Regions from separate parts of the Pseudomonas sp. FG29 genome, predicted to be linked through region 2. Evidence: riboswitches for the same ligand, from Rfam matches in the RefSeq annotation. Region 2 holds a riboswitch; each other region holds the start of a gene.

Region 1 (5,131 bases), on a different contig from region 2:
CTGGACGGCGCTAACCTCTATCGGCTCGACCTGCCATTGCAGGAGTGGACTCGTCGTTATGACGGGGCCTGGGCCGACGAGCGCCTGAGTGCCTACGGCGCATTGGCCGGTGGCACGCTGATGCAGGCCGGCTTTCTCGCTAACGAGAACAAACCGGTGTTCAAGAGTCATGATCGCTACGGTAACCGCATCGACCTGGTGGAGTTCCATCCGGCCTATCACGAACTGATGCGCACGGCGGTCGAGCATGGTCTGCCTTCGTTGCCCTGGGCCGATCCGCGTGCCGGCGCGCATGTCGCCCGTGCCGGCCTGACCTACCTGCACAGCCAGGCCGAGGCCGCCAGTGGCTGCCCGCTGACCATGACCTTTGCCGCCGTGCCGGCCATTCGTCTGCAGCCCAACGTGGCCGAACAGTGGCTGCCGAAGATCCTGTCCACCGAGTACGATCCGAGCAACCTGCCGATGGAGCAGAAAACCGGCGTCACCATCGGCATGGCCATGACCGAGAAGCAGGGCGGCACCGACGTGCGTGCCAACACCACCCGCGCCTACGCCATCGGTCTTGGCGGGCCGGGGCAGGGCTACGAGCTGGTCGGCCACAAATGGTTCTGCTCGGCGCCGATGTGCGACGCCTTCCTCACCCTGGCCTACACCGACAAGGGCCTGTCGTGCTTTCTGCTGCCGCGTCATCGTCCGGACGGCACGCGCAACCAGTTCTACATCCAGCGCCTGAAGAACAAGCTGGGCAACTGGGCCAACGCCTCCAGCGAGGTGGAATACCGTGGCGCCTTTGCCTGGATGCTCGGCGAGGAAGGGCGCGGCGTGCCGACCATCATCGAGATGGTGGCCATGACCCGCTTCGACTGCATGGTCGGCTCCAGCAGCCTGATGCGCCAGGCCCTGACCCAGGCCGCGCACCACTGCGCGCACCGTCAGGTGGGCGGCAAGCGGCTCGCCGACCAGCCACTGATGCAGAACGTGCTCGCCGACCTGGCGCTGGAGAGCGAAGCCGCGCTGGCGCTTTGCATGCGCATGGGCCGCGCGCTCGATCACCAGCATGATGCGCAGGAAGACAAGTTCGCCCGCCTGGTCACCGCCGTGGGCAAATACTGGATCTGCAAGCGCGCCCCGGAAATGATCTACGAGGCCAGCGAGTGCATGGGCGGTGCCGGTTACGTCGAGGAAACCATCCTGCCGCGCCTGTACCGCGAGGCGCCGGTCAACTCGATCTGGGAAGGCTCCGGCAACGTGCAATGCCTGGACGTGCTGCGTGCTCTGTCCAAGGAGCCGGGCGTTCTCGATGCACTGTTCGATGAGTTGGGCGATGGCCACGGCGATGCCCGCCTCAAGGCGCATATCCAGCGCCTTAAAGCCGATTTTGCCGATACCGCCGATATCCAGTACCGCGCCCGCCAACTCACCGAAGATATGGCCGTGGCCCTGCAGGCCAAGCTGCTGCTGGAGGCAGGCAACGCCACCGTCTCCGATGCCTTTATCGCCAGCCGCCTGGAAGGCCGTGGACGGGTCTACGGCACTCTGCCGCGAGGTGTCGACGTCGAGGCGTTGCTGGCGCGTAGCACGCCGAATCTGCTTTGATTCTTGAGCGATCTTTAACAAGGAACAGTTGGTGGATTTTTAGCGGCTGATTTTTCCCTTTGGGATAGTTGGTCGTACTAAACGTGCTCCCCGCGCCAACAGGGATGAGTCAAGCGTGCCAGCCCGGCGCGCTGTTTTTTAGCCCAGTAGGCGAGTAATCTGGCGGCCGATGGTTCTGCGTGCACGTACGTGACGCGGATGAAAAGGGAACAGGGTGCGGCGAGTCTCGCCAATGCCCTGGCTGCCCCCGCAACTGTAAGCGGCGAACGATGCCCTCATGCCACTGACTCCGGTCGGGAAGGCGGGCGAAGTGCCAAGCCGTGAGCCAGGAGACCTGCCATCGAATCCATCGATCCTCCAACTCGTCGCGCGGTGGGCGCGGCCAAGGAACTTGCATGCATATCGAACCCGGTGTCGTCGAAGGCGCCAAGATCTTCCTCAGCTACGCAACCGCAGTCGGTGCCTTCGGGCTGACCGCCAAACTGGCGCGCGATGCCATCCGCGACAACGGCGGGGCGACCGCCCTGGCGCTGCGCAGCCTGCTGACCACGGCGCTGGTGTTCTGCTTCTTCGAGGTATTGCCGCACCATGCGGTTGGCGTTTCCGAGGTGCACCTGATCCTCGGCTCCACCTTGCTCCTGCTGTTCGGCGCCGGTGCCACGGCCGTCGGTCTGGCCGCTGGCCTGCTGCTGCAAGGGCTGTTGTTCGCCCCATTCGACCTGCCGCAGTACGGCATGAACGTCACCACGTTGCTGGTGCCGCTGTGGGCCATCAGTGTGCTGGCCAAACGTATCGTTGCGCCCGGTACCGCCTACGTCGACCTGTCCTACAAGCAGGCGCTGGCGCTGTCGACCGCCTATCAGGGCGGCATTGTTGCCTGGGTCGGCTTCTGGGCCTTCTACGGCCATGGCTTTACCAGCGATAACCTGGCCGCGGTGGGCAGCTTCGGCCTGGCTTATATGAGCGTGATTCTGGTCGAGCCGCTGATCGACCTGGGGGGGCTGGCTGGTGCCAAGGCGCTGGCGCGTTTCAGCCGAGGCCCGCTGTTCAACGTGCGACTGCATCAGGCAGCCGTCTGATGCAAAGTGCGGCGGCCACTGGTTCGGTCGCCGCGCTATGTTTTGCCATGAGGTTACAGGCAAGATAGGGGCGTTCGTTCAGCCAGGAAGACGCCTGTGAAAGCCTGTTCCGATGATTTCATCGTTGCCCATACCCCTGAAGAGGCGGTCGACCGCCTTGCTGCGCTGCACCAGGAAGCCACCGGTGCCCTGAGCCACGCGCTCAAGCGTTACCTCAAGGAGCGCATCCGCCCGGATGCCAGCGAGCACTGCCTGTTCCGCTACCCCGAACTGCGCCTGACCTACCTGTGCCAGGGCGAGGTGCCGACCACCGTGCGCGCCTACGCCAAGGTGCAGATCCCAGGCACCTACGCGATCACCGTGACCCAGCCGGCGGCCTTCCGCAAATACCTGCTGGAGCAGCTGCGCCCATTGATGAACGACTTTACCGTGCGGGTGGAGGTCGGCCGCAGCCAGCAGAACATTCCCTACCCTTACGTGGTTGAGGGCGGCGATGAGCTGGCCGGCAGTGGCGTGACTGCCGCCGAGCTGGCGCGGGTGTTCCCCAGCACCGACCTGTCCGCCGCCACCGATGGCACCGCCGATGGCCTGTACGACTGGGAGAACATCGACCCGCTGCCGCTGGCGCTGTTCGACGCGGCGCGTACCGACTTCTCGCTCAAGCGCATCCAGCACTACACCGGCAGCGACTGGCGCCATGTGCAGCCCTGGATTCTGCTGACCAACTACCACCGTTACGTCGACCAGTTCATCCGCCATGGCCTGGATATGCTGGTGGGCGACTCGCGTTTCACCCGCATGGTGCTGCCCGGCAATGTGGTGATCGAGCGCGGCATGAACGAAGGCGAGATGCAGGCGATCATCGAGAACGTGGTCTGGCACCGCTACCAGATGCCGGCCTACCACCTGCAGGCCGAAGATGGCCATGGCGTGACGCTGGTGAACATCGGCGTCGGCCCGTCCAACGCCAAGAACATCACTGACCACCTGGCCGTGCTGCGCCCGCACTGCTGGTTGATGATCGGCCACTGTGGCGGCCTGCGTCAGTCGCAGACCATCGGCGATTACGTGCTGGCCCACGCCTACATGCGCCGCGACGGCATCCTCGACCGCGTGCTGCCACCGCACATCCCGCTGCCGGCGCTGGCCGAAGTGCAGCAGGCGCTGCAGGAGGCGGCCAAGCAGGTGACGGGCGAGCAGGGCGATGAGCTGAAGAAGCGCCTGCGCACCGGCACCGTACTGACCTATGACGATCGCAACTGGGAACTGCGCTGGGCCCAGGAACGCCCGCTGATCAACCTGTCGCGCGCGGTGGCGGTGGACATGGAAAGCGGCACCATTGCTGCGCAAGGCTATCGCCTGCGGGTGCCCTACGGCACGCTGCTGTGCGTGTCCGACAAACCCCTGCACAGCGAGATCAAGCTGCCCGGTGCGGCGGGCGCCTTCTACGAGCGCGCGGTGACCCAGCACCTGCATATCGGCATCGCCGCCCTAGAGCTGATGCGCAGCCAGCTCGACTCGCTGCACTCGCGCAAGCTGCGTAGCTTCGACGAGCCGCCGTTCCGTTGATAAGCAGGGCGTGGCCTGACGCACAGTCTGGCCACGCCCTGGCGGCGCTTGCCCGCGCTCTGCTTTAGACTCGCCTGCATCATGGACGAACGAGGCGATACACATGGAACAGGCACGTCTGCTGCTCACGGCGCTGTGGGAACCCTGCAGCTTCTTCAGTCTTTTCCTCTACACCGGCCTGGCCCTGTCGCTTGGTGCGGTTGCGGGTCTGTTGCTGGCGCTAAAGCTGCACCGATTGGGCTGGCTGGCGCGCAATAACCGCTGGCACCATTGGCTGCTCAAACTCTACTTTCTGCTGTTGCCGCTGGCCGGAGGGTTTCTCGGTTTCCAGGGCGGATTGCTGTATGGCAGCCAGCAGCAGATCAATCGCCATCTCGACAGCTACGCCCCCGTGGTGCAGGAGCTTGCTGATGGCGTCTGGAGTGATTTCCAGGCTTATGTCGAGGCACAGGGCCAACAGGGCGCCCTGGCGGTGCGCGATGCCAGCGTGCAGGAGGTGCTCAACCAGTTGGCGCTGGACTACCTGCGCAGCGAACGGCTGCTGGAGGCCGAGGCCCGTGCCGATGCCTCGACTGCCGAGCGCATTGCCTTCGACCTGTTCGACCGTCTGCGCGCCAGCCTGCTAGGCAAGGCGATTGGCGAGATGGCGGTAGAGAAAACCGCCCGTTACAGCGGGCTCCACGAGAAGGTGCTGACTCAGGTACTGGATGCCCGTATCGAGCAGCTGTTCCAGGCCGAGTTTCTTCTCGGGTTGTTCAAGAAGCAGGTCGGCCATGTGTTCAAGCCGTTCTATATTGCCCTGCTGATTCAGCTCGCTCTGTTGCTGGTACTGATCTCGGCCGAGTGGGGCCTGGCGCGTTGGTTACGGCAGGCACCCGCTCGTCAGC
Region 2 (5,131 bases):
CGGCGTGGCGTCAAGCGTAGGGCGGGTGTAACCCGCCGGGCTGACGTTGGCGGGTTTCACCCGCCCTACAGGGGCAGCGCATCGCAGAGGGCGTCCAACTCCGCAAACTCGCGCGTCACCACCGGCAATTCGGGACGACGCAACAGCAGCACCGGCAGGCCCAACTCACGCGCCACCTGCAGCTTCGGCTCGGTGGACGCGCTGCCGCTGTTCTTGCTGATCAGCACGTCGCAGCGGATGCGGGCGAACAGTGCACGCTCCTCGTCCAGGGAGAACGGCCCGCGCGCGCCGATGATCTCGGCGCGCGGCGGTGCCAGCTCGGCCTGCAGGCAGCGCACCGTCCAGTGCTGGTGCTCAGGAATCTCATGCAGATGCGCCAGCGGCTCGCGTCCGGAGGTGAAGAAGGGCCGTTCGAATGGCGCCAATGCGCGGGTCAGTTCATCCCAGCCGTCCACCTCGCGCCAGTCATCCTCCACGCCTGGCTGCCAGCCGGGTCGACGCAGCGCCCAGCAGGGCACGCCGGCGATTTCGGCGGCACGGGCGGCGTTATGGCTGATCTGCGCGGCGTAGGGGTGGGTCAGATCCAGCAGCAGTTCGATGCCTTCGCTGGCGATAAAGGCGACCAGTCCTTCGGCACCACCGAAACCGCCGACGCGCACACGGCAGGCCAGGTCGTCCGGCACGCGTCCCAGACCGGCCAGGCTGTAGACCGTCTCCGGCCCCAGCCGGCGCGCCAGGCGCAGCGCCTCGGTGGTGCCGCCGAGCAGCAGGATCCGCGCACTCATGGCTTGCGCACCGTCAGCAGGGTGATCGGCAGCGCCGCACGCCAGGTGTCGAAACCACCCAGCGGCTGCGCCTGGGCCACGGTCAGACGCAACAGCTCACCGCCGTGCTGCTCGCGAAAACTTACCAGCGCCGCCTCACTCTGAAGGGTCACGGCATTGGCCAGCAGACGCCCGCCCGGCTTGAGCGCAGCCCAGCAGTCATCCAGCACACCGGGCACGGTGACGCCGCCACCGATAAAGATCGCGTCCGGCGCGGGCAGCCCCACCAGCGCCTCGGGCGCATGCCCCGCGACCAGTTGCAGGGCCGGCACACCGAGGGCATCACGGTTATGGCGGATATGCTCCTGGCGCCCCTCGTTGGCCTCGATGGCGATAGCGCGGCAAGCCGGGTGCGCACGCATCCACTCGATGCCGATGGAGCCGCAACCGGCGCCGACATCCCACAGCAGCTCGCCAGGCAGCGGCGCCAGGCGTGCTAGGGTGACGGCGCGGACGTCACGCTTGGTCAGTTGACCATCGTGGCGATAGGCGTCATCGGGCAGGCCACAGGTCGGTGGCAACAATTGCGCCCCGGCATCGGCCAGACATTCCACGGCCAGCAGGTTGAGATCGGCGCCACGCGGCAGGTTCCAGCTTGCGGCCTGGCCATCGAGGCGGCGCTCATCAGGGCCACCAAGGTGCTCCAGCAGGGTCAGACGACTGGCGCCGAAACCACGGGCACGCAGGGCTTCGGCGACCTGAGCGGGCGTGTCGCCATCGGCGCTCAATACCAGCAGGCGCATGCCGGGAAAAAGTTTGCCGTGGAGCATGGCCAGCGGCCGCCCCACCAGCGAAACGACCTCAACCTCCTGCAACGGCCAACCCAGACGCGCGGCCGCCAGGGACACCGAGGACGGCGCGGGTAAAACCAGCAGCTCGTCGGCGGCAACCTGGCGCGCCAGGCTGGCACCGACGCCATAGAACATCGGGTCACCACTGGCCAGCACGCACACCGCCTCCCCACGCCGCGCCAGCAGTGGTTGCAGGTCGAAGGGGCTCGGCCAGGTTTCCCGCTCGCCACTGATGCACGGCGGCAGCAGCGCCAGTTGCCGTGGCGCGCCGACGATGCGAGTCGCCGCCAGAAGGGCGCGGCGCGCGGCCTTGCCGAGACCGGAGTAGCCGTCTTCGCCGATGCCGACCAGGGTCAACCAGGGTTTCATCCAATGTCCTCGCACGGGCCCGACAGAGCGCCTGTCCGCGCTCCGGGCAAAGCGGGCATAATACAGGCTTCGTCGGTGCCCTTGAGTCGATACGACTCCGCAACGGGCCTAAGAGGGAACACGGCTAAACCGTGGCTGCCCCCGCAACTGTAAACAGCGAGTCTGCTGCACCCACGCCACTGGATGTCCGGGAAGGCCGCAACAGACCAAGACCTGTCAGCCAGGAGACCTGCCGACGAACGCTGGTCGCGAGTGCCAACATCGGGCGGGGTGTACCGATGCCATGGAATCCCTTGAGGATTTCGCTGGTTTGGTCGCCGCGTCGTTATCCACAGGTGATCCTTTGCCCGCATCCGTCCGCCCTTCCGCCTGCCCCGGCCTGCTGCGCATCGTGCCTGCGCTGGACGGCGGCATCTGCCGGGTCAAACTGCCCGGCGGCGTGCTGCGCAGCACCCAGGCGCGGGCGATTGCCGAGGCCGCGCTGCACAAGGCCAGCGGCGTACTGGAGCTGACCAACCGCAGCAACCTGCAGATTCGTGGCGTGCTACCCGGCCAGGAAGCACCGCTGATCGATGCCCTGCTCGCTGCCGGGCTCGGCCCGCGCGTAGCCGCCGCCGATGACGTGCGCAACCTGATGCTCAGCCCAGCCGCCGGCCTCGACCCGCAGGCGCGGATGGATGTGCGGCCGCTGGCCAGCCAATTGCTCGACCTGTTGCAGGACACCCCGGCGCTACATGCCCTGTCACCCAAGTTCGCCCTGCAACTGGACGGCGGCGAAGCCCTGGCCATGCGCGAACACCCGCACGACCTGTGGCTGGCCGCCGAGGACAAGCAGCACTTGCTGCTGGGCCTGGCTGGCTGCCCCGGCGACACGCCGCTGGTGCGCATCGAAGCGTCACAAGCGCTCGATGTGGTACGCGAACTCCTGCTGTTGTTCCTCGAACGCGCCACGCCAGAACAATCCCGCATGCGCCATTTGCTGGCGCAGATCACGCCCAGCGAGCTGCTGCAGCAATTGCAGGCACGGCTGGCCTTTGCCCTGCAGCCTGCTGCTAACCCTCGGCAGCCCGCCGTTGTTCACCAGAGTGCGCCGGCAGGAATTTATCCACAGGCGCAGAACGGCCTGTGCATGGTGGTGGCCGGTGCGCAGTTGGGCCGTCTGCATGCCGAACAGCTGCTGACGCTCGCAGAGCTCAGCGAGCGATTGGGCGACAGCGAGCTGCACCTGACACCCTGGCAGGGCGTGCTGCTGGGCAACGTGGCGAAGGAAAGGGCTGACGAATTACTGGCCGCACTGAGCGAACTGGGCCTTCTGACCCAGCTCGACGAACCGCTTCTCGGCCTGGTTGCCTGCACCGGCTCGGCGGCGTGCGCGCGCGGCCTGGCCGACAGCAAGCACCACGCCCTGCATCTGGCCGAGCTGCTGCGCGCAAACGGCGCGCGCCCACAGTTGCACTTAAGCGCCTGTCCGCGCAGTTGCGCCAGCGCTCGCGTGCAGCCCTACACCCTTTTGGCCAGCACGCCCGACCACTACCAGCTCTATCAACGCACGCCCGAGGCGCCCGGTTTCGGCCGTCTGCTGGTGCCGGCCATGACCATCGACGAGGCCGGCGCCTGGTTCGCCCGCCAACACCCCGCAGGAAAACCCGATGCTTGATTACATCCGCGACGGCCAGGAAATCTACCGCCGCTCCTTCGCCACCATCCGCGCCGAGGCCAACCTCGACGGCATCCCAGCCGACCTGGAAAAACTCGCCGTGCGGGTGATCCACGCCTGCGGCATGGTCGACGTGGTCGAGGATCTGCGCTTCTCACCCGGTGCCGGCGCCGCTGGCCGAGCAGCGCTGCTGGCTGGTGCGCCGATTCTCTGCGATGCGCGCATGGTCGCCGAGGGCATCACCCGCCCGCGCCTGCCGGCGAACAACGAGGTGATCTGCACCCTGCACGACGCCGGCGTACCGGAGCTGGCCCGCGAAGTCGGCAACACCCGCTCGGCGGTGGCTCTGGAGCATTGGCGCGAGCATCTGGAGGGCAGCGTGGTGGTGATCGGCAACGCGCCCACCGCCCTGTTCTACCTGCTGGAAATGCTCGATGCCGGGGCACCCAAGCCGGCATTGATCATCGGCATGCCGGTGGGCTTTATCGGCGCGGCGGAATCCAAGGATGCGCTGGCCGCAGACAGCCGTGGCGTGCCCTACGTGATCGTGCGTGGCCGCCGTGGCGGCAGCGCAATGGCGGTGGCAGCGGTCAACGCCCTCGCCTCGGAGGTGGAATGATGGCTGGCCGTCTGCTCGGCCTCGGCGTCGGCCCTGGCGACCCCGAGCTGCTCACCCTCAAGGCCCTGCGCCTGCTCAAATCCGCCCCCGTGGTGGCCTATTTCGTAGCCAAGGCCAAGCATAACGCCGGCCACGGTGGTAATGCCTTCGGCATCATCGAGGCGCACCTGAGCGATGCCCAGCAGCGTCTGCCATTGGTCTATCCGGTAACCACCGAGAAACTCGCCCCGCCGCTGTCCTACGAAGATGTGATCGCCGACTTCTACGACACCTGCGCCGAGCAGATCGCCCAGTTGCTCGATGCCGGCCAGGACGTGGCGGTGATCTGCGAGGGCGACCCGTTCTTCTACGGCTCCTACATGTACCTGCACGACCGCCTGGCCGAGCGCTACGAGGTGGAGGTGGTGCCCGGCGTCTGCTCGATGCTCGGATGCGCCTCGGTGCTCGGCACGCCACTGGTGTACCGCAACCAGAGCTTGAGCGTGCTCTCCGGCGTGCTGCCGGAAGACGAACTGGAACAACGCCTGCGCGACGCCGAAGCGGCGGTGGTGATGAAACTCGGGCGCAACTTCGACAAGGTACGCCGCGTGCTGCGCAAGCTCGGCCTGGACGACCGCGCCCACTATGTCGAACGCGCCACCATGGCCAGCCAGAAGATCGTGCCGCTCGATGAAGTAGAGCCGATGGATTCGCCGTACTTCTCCATGATTCTTGTGCCTGGCCAGAAATGGCGGGGGTGAACGAGCTGCTGCGCGTCGGCCCTACGGCGTTAAAAACAGGCTCGGACTGCTCATTTACAACTCGTAAACTCCGCGTCCTCGCCTGTTTTTGCCTTGTAGGTCTCTAGCTCGCAAGCTCGTCCGGATAAGAT
Region 3 (5,131 bases), on a different contig from region 2:
GCCTGGTGGGAACGCCGTATCGCTATGGTGGCAACACACCGGATGGTGGTTTCGATTGCAGCGGCCTGATTGGCTATGTGTACCGTGATGCGGCAGGTATCAGCCTGCCGCGCTCGACTCGTGAGCTCAGTGCCATGCGTCGCCCGGGCGTTGCGCGCGATGCGTTGCGCAGTGGTGATCTGGTGTTCTTCGCCACCAATGGTGGCGGTGCGGTGAGTCATGCCGGCATTTACGTGGGGGAGGGGCGCTTCGTGCACGCGCCCTCCACTGGCGGCACGGTACGTCTGGACAGCCTGGACAATCGCTACTGGCGCAGCACCTACCTCAGTGCCAAGCGCGTGCTGACGCCCGAGCTGGCGCACAACCCCTGAAGCGTCATTCACTGATGTTCGATGCGGTTGCGTCCGGCGCGCTTGGCGCGATACAGCGCCATGTCACTGCGTGACAAGGCCGCCTCCGCAGCCTGATCGTCATTGCTGAGGGTCGCTACACCCACGCTGGTCGCCAGGTGAGTCTGCTGGTCGCCATGCTGCAACGGCGTGCGTGCCAGCTCCTGCTGGATGCGTTCGGCGAAGCGCAGGGCGGCATCGAGATCCGCATCGCACAGCACGACCGCGAACTCTTCTCCGCCGATACGGCCCGCGGCGTCGGTCTTGCGCAGGTGGGCACGGATCACGTCGGCGAAATGGCGTAGCGCCTGGTCGCCCACCGAATGGCCCCAGCTGTCGTTGATTACCTTGAAGTGATCCAGATCGAACATCAGCAGCGTGGCATTGCGGATGATCGAGCGTCTTAGTCGCGCCAGTTCCGCGTCGAGCTGACGGATGAAATGGCGGCGGTTGGAGAGTTGGGTCAGCGAGTCCGTCGTTGCCAGAACATTGAGCTCGACCTCGAAGTTCTTGCGTTCGGTGATGTCGGTGATGAAGCCATGCCAGAGCACGCTGCCGTCGTCCTGGGGAGTCGGTCTGGCCGCGCCTTGGCACCAGGTATGGCTGCCATCGCTGCGGCAGACCCGATATTCCAGGCGCCAGGGCGTGAGGTTGCGGGTCGCGCTTTCCAGCGATCCCATGTAAAGCCCAAGATCATCCGGGTGCAGCAATTGCCGCAGGCGCTGCGGGTTGGCCTGCAACTCGGCCGGGGAGACACCGTAAATCTCCTGTGAACCGGCGCTGATGTAGGTGAACTGGCCGCTGCCATCTGCCTGGGCATGGAACTGGAAGACCATGCCGGGGATTTCATTGCTCAGTGCGCTCATCAGTTCGGCCGTCTGCTCGAGCTGCTCGGCCATGTTGCGCAGCGCGCTGATGTCGGTCGTGGTGCCGACCATGCGCAGTGCCTTGCCGCTGCGGTCGCGTTCCACCACCTTGCCACGGCTGCGCACCCAGAGGTAATGACCGTCGCGGTGACGGATGCGGTGCTCGACCTCGTAGGCTTCGGTACGTTGTTCCAGGTGGTCGATTATGGTGGCCTGAACGCGGGCGAGATCGTCCGGATGGATGCGTTTGTAGCTGTCGTGAATGTCGTCGCCGATTTCATGCTCGGCATAGCCGATCAACGCCTTCCAGCGTGGCGAGTAGTGAATGCGATCCTTGTTCAGGTCGCGATCCCAGATGCCGGTGTTACTGCCGTCGATGGCGAGCGCCATGCGTTGTTCCCGGCGCATCAGGGCTTGCTGTTCCCAGGTGATTGTCAGCAGCGTGTCGAGGCTGCTGACGATATCGCTCAGTGCCTCGCTGCCATCGGGCGTTTGCGCGCGCTCGTGGAAAAGGCACAGCAAAGCCTTGCCGGCCGCCAGCGGGAGCAGGCTCAGGGCCTGCACGGAATCTGGCGGATCCATCCCGAGCTGACGGGCGATCGCTTGCCGATCTACGAGATGTCGTGCGGTTTCGGGCCACTGCCCTGGGTGCTGGGCGGGCGTATCGGCAAGTGGCTGTCCGCTGAACGCGACGACGTGAGCCTGATGCGGAGCTTTCTCCAGCACGAGCGCCGTGGAGGCATGCGTGTGCGTACAGGCGAGCCGCAGCAGTGGCAAGCAGGCTTGCGCAAGAGGTGAATGCGACCCGTTGAAGGCAAACGTGAACAGCATTGGGACTCCACGTTCGTGAAAATGGGTGGCGCGAATAGGGGTTCAGGATTTGGTGCGAGCGGAATCTGCCGTCGCGCGCAGGCTTTGAGTTCGGTTATGGGCATTAGTTTAGGCGCGAGGGCGCATTGTGCCATTAATCCGGGTGCATGGGCGGAGACGGCGCAGCGCCGAAGATTGACGCGCAGCCCTGCCAGCCTCTACCCTGCGCGCCTTGCTTCAGGTGCCCCGCGTCGCTGTAACCGGCGACCGAGGGGTGAAACAGGGAAGCCGGTGCGCATGCCGGCGCTGCCCCCGCAACGGTAGGTGAGTCAAACGCCGCTTCAGGCCACTGTGCAAGGCACGGGAAGGCGCGGCGGGGCGCCATTGGCGTCGCTCACGAGCCCGGAGACCGGCCTGTCGCAGTTTCATGGCATCGCGGAGGGCGCTGTCCGGCTTACGCCCCGGTTCAACCGGGGCGTTCGTGTTTGCGTCTTCCGCCTGCCTGACCAGCCACCAGCGCCTGGAGACGTCGCGTGCACTCGCATGCTTCCTCACCATCGTCGCACCTTCGAATGACGGTGCCGGCGCCTGATGTACGGGAACACAGCATGAGCGAATCCGCCGAACGCGATGCCCGCCACAAGGCGCGCATGCAGCGCAAGAAAGCCCTGATCGACGAGAAGATTGCCCAGGCCCAGGATGAATATGGCCTGTTGCTGGTGCATAGCGGCAATGGCAAGGGCAAGAGCAGCAGCGCCTTCGGTATGGTCGCGCGCGCCCTCGGTCACGGCATCAAGGTTGGTGTGGTGCAGTTCATCAAGGGCGCGGCCAGCACCGGCGAAGAAACCTTCTTTCGCCGCTTCCCCGAGGAAGTCAGCTATCACGTGATGGGCGAGGGCTTCACCTGGGAAACCCAGGATCGCCAGCGCGACATCGCCAAGGCGCAGGAGGCCTGGGCCGTGGCCCGGCGCCTGCTCAGCGATGAATCCGTTGGCCTGGTGGTGCTGGATGAGCTGAACATCGCCCTCAAGCACGGCTATCTCGAACTGGACGCGGTGCTGGCCGATATCGAGGCTCGGCCACTGCTGCAGCACGTGGTGGTGACCGGCCGGGGCGCCTTGCCGGGGATGATCGAGGCGGCCGATACGGTTACCGAGATGAGCCTGGTCAAGCATGCCTTCAAATCCGGGGTGAAGGCGCAAAAGGGCATCGAATTCTGATGACGACACGTCACTGCCCGGCGCTGCTGATCGCCGCGCCGGCGTCCGGCCAGGGCAAGACCACCGTTACCGCAGCGCTGGCGCGCCTGCACACCCGGCAGGGGCGCAAGGTGCGGGTGTTCAAATGCGGCCCGGACTTTCTCGACCCGATGATCCACGCCCGTGCCAGCGGCGCGCCGGTGTATCAGCTCGACCTGGCCATGGTCGGCGAGGCGGAGAGCCGTCGTCTGCTGTGGCAGGCCGCTGGCGAGGCCGATCTGATTCTGATCGAAGGGGTGATGGGCCTGTTCGACGGCAAACCCTCGGCCGCCGACTTGGCGCGCCACTTCGGTGTGCCGGTGCTGGGGGTTATCGATGGTGCGGCGATGGCGCAGACCTTCGGTGCGCTGGCCCATGGCCTGGCCACCTTCCAGCCGGATCTGCCCTTTGCCGGGGTGCTCGGCAACCGCGTTGCTAGTAGCCGCCATGGCGATATCCTGCGGGATGCCCTGCCGCCTAGCATTCGCTGGTTCGGCGCCTTGCCGCGCAGCGCCGCAGTGGAGTTGCCCAGCCGCCATCTGGGCCTGGTGCAGGCGGGCGAGTTGACGGATCTGGATGCGCGCCTGGACGCTGCTGCCGATGCACTGGCTGCCAGTGCTGATGTCGATCTGCCGCCGGCGGTAAGTTTTGCCGCGCCGCAGATCGACGAGCCTGCGCCCCTGTTGAACGGTGTGCGCATCGGCGTGGCGCGCGATGCCGCGTTCGCCTTCCTGTATCAGGCCAACCTCGACCTGCTGCAGGCGCTCGGCGCCGAGCTGTGCTACTTCTCGCCGCTGGCCGATAGCGAGCTGCCCGAGGTGGACAGCCTTTACCTGCCCGGCGGCTATCCCGAGCTGTACCTGGCCGAGCTGGAAGCCAATCAGGCCATGGCGGCGGCGATCCATGCCCATCATCAGGCCGGCAAGCCGTTGCTCGCCGAATGTGGCGGCATGCTCTATCTGCTGGACGAGTTACGGGACAAACAAGGAGCCAGCGGGCGCATGCTCGGTCTGCTGGTCGGCAGCGCCGCCTTGCAACCGCGCCTGACCGCGCTGGCTCTGCAGGCGGTGACGCTGCCGGAAGGCGAGCTGCGCGGGCATAGCTACCATCATTCGCGCCTGGACAGCCCGCTCGAACCGCTGGCGCTCGGTCGCTGCCCGAACGGCAAGCCGGTGGCCGAAGCGGTCTATCGTCTCGGCCGGCTGACCGCCAGCTACATCCACTTCTATTTACCGTCCAACCCGGAGGCGGCCGCCGCGCTGCTGCGCCCATGAGCGAGCACGCGTTCAGCCCCGAGGAGCGCGCGGCGGTGTACCGCGCCATCGCCGAGCGTCGCGATATGCGTCATTTCGCCGGTGGCGAGGTGCCGCCCGAGGTTCTGGCGCGTCTGCTCGAAGCGGCGCACCACGCGCCCAGCGTTGGGTTGATGCAGCCCTGGCGCTTTTTGCGTATCAGCGATCCGCAACTGCGTGAGGCGGCTCATGCGTTGGTGGAGGCCGAGCGGGTGCGTACCGCCGAAGCCCTGGGCGAGCGCAGCGACGCGTTCATGCGCCTGAAGGTCGAGGGTATTCGTGACTGCGCCGAGCTGCTGGCCGTGGCGCTGATGGACGGGCGCGAAGCGCATATCTTCGGCCGACGCACGCTGCCGGAAATGGATATGGCCTCGGTCGCCTGCGCCATTCAGAATCTGTGGCTGGCCGCGCGTGCCGAAGGGCTGGGGCTGGGCTGGGTGTCGTTGTTCGACCCAGAGGCGCTGGCCGAGTTGCTGGGCATGCCGGCAGGCAGCAAACCGGTGGCGCTGCTGTGCCTGGGGCCGGTGCAGGCCTTC

What was found. Region 2 has a riboswitch for cobalamin ahead of cobG (precorrin-3B synthase). Riboswitches for the same ligand answer to the same signal wherever they lie in the genome.
Region 1: linked by a shared signal. The riboswitch ahead of ACODS1_RS12150 (energy-coupling factor ABC transporter permease) and the one ahead of cobG (precorrin-3B synthase) in region 2 are both predicted to bind cobalamin.
Region 3: linked by a shared signal. The riboswitch ahead of cobO (cob(I)yrinic acid a,c-diamide adenosyltransferase) and the one ahead of cobG (precorrin-3B synthase) in region 2 are both predicted to bind cobalamin.

The regions. Positions count from the first base shown of each region.
Region 1 covers NZ_JBMDJU010000009.1:125,328-130,458, forward strand. The annotation lists gene ACODS1_RS12145 (acyl-CoA dehydrogenase family protein) at 1-1,596, shown strand, start outside; cobalamin riboswitch at 1,750-1,952, shown strand; gene ACODS1_RS12150 (energy-coupling factor ABC transporter permease) at 1,992-2,675, shown strand; gene amn (AMP nucleosidase) at 2,772-4,244, shown strand; gene ACODS1_RS12160 (hypothetical protein) at 4,348-5,131, shown strand, end outside.
Region 2 covers NZ_JBMDJU010000005.1:26,677-31,807, forward strand. The annotation lists gene ACODS1_RS07900 (cobalt-precorrin-6A reductase) at 66-785, opposite strand; gene cbiE (precorrin-6y C5,15-methyltransferase (decarboxylating) subunit CbiE) at 782-1,984, opposite strand; cobalamin riboswitch at 2,041-2,235, shown strand; gene cobG (precorrin-3B synthase) at 2,328-3,641, shown strand; gene ACODS1_RS07915 (precorrin-8X methylmutase) at 3,634-4,260, shown strand; gene ACODS1_RS07920 (precorrin-2 C(20)-methyltransferase) at 4,257-5,000, shown strand.
Region 3 covers NZ_JBMDJU010000014.1:22,695-27,825, forward strand. The annotation lists gene ACODS1_RS15240 (C40 family peptidase) at 1-371, shown strand, start outside; gene ACODS1_RS15245 (sensor domain-containing diguanylate cyclase) at 380-1,819, opposite strand; cobalamin riboswitch at 2,288-2,497, shown strand; gene cobO (cob(I)yrinic acid a,c-diamide adenosyltransferase) at 2,674-3,285, shown strand; gene ACODS1_RS15255 (cobyrinic acid a,c-diamide synthase CobB) at 3,285-4,577, shown strand; gene bluB (5,6-dimethylbenzimidazole synthase) at 4,574-5,131, shown strand, end outside.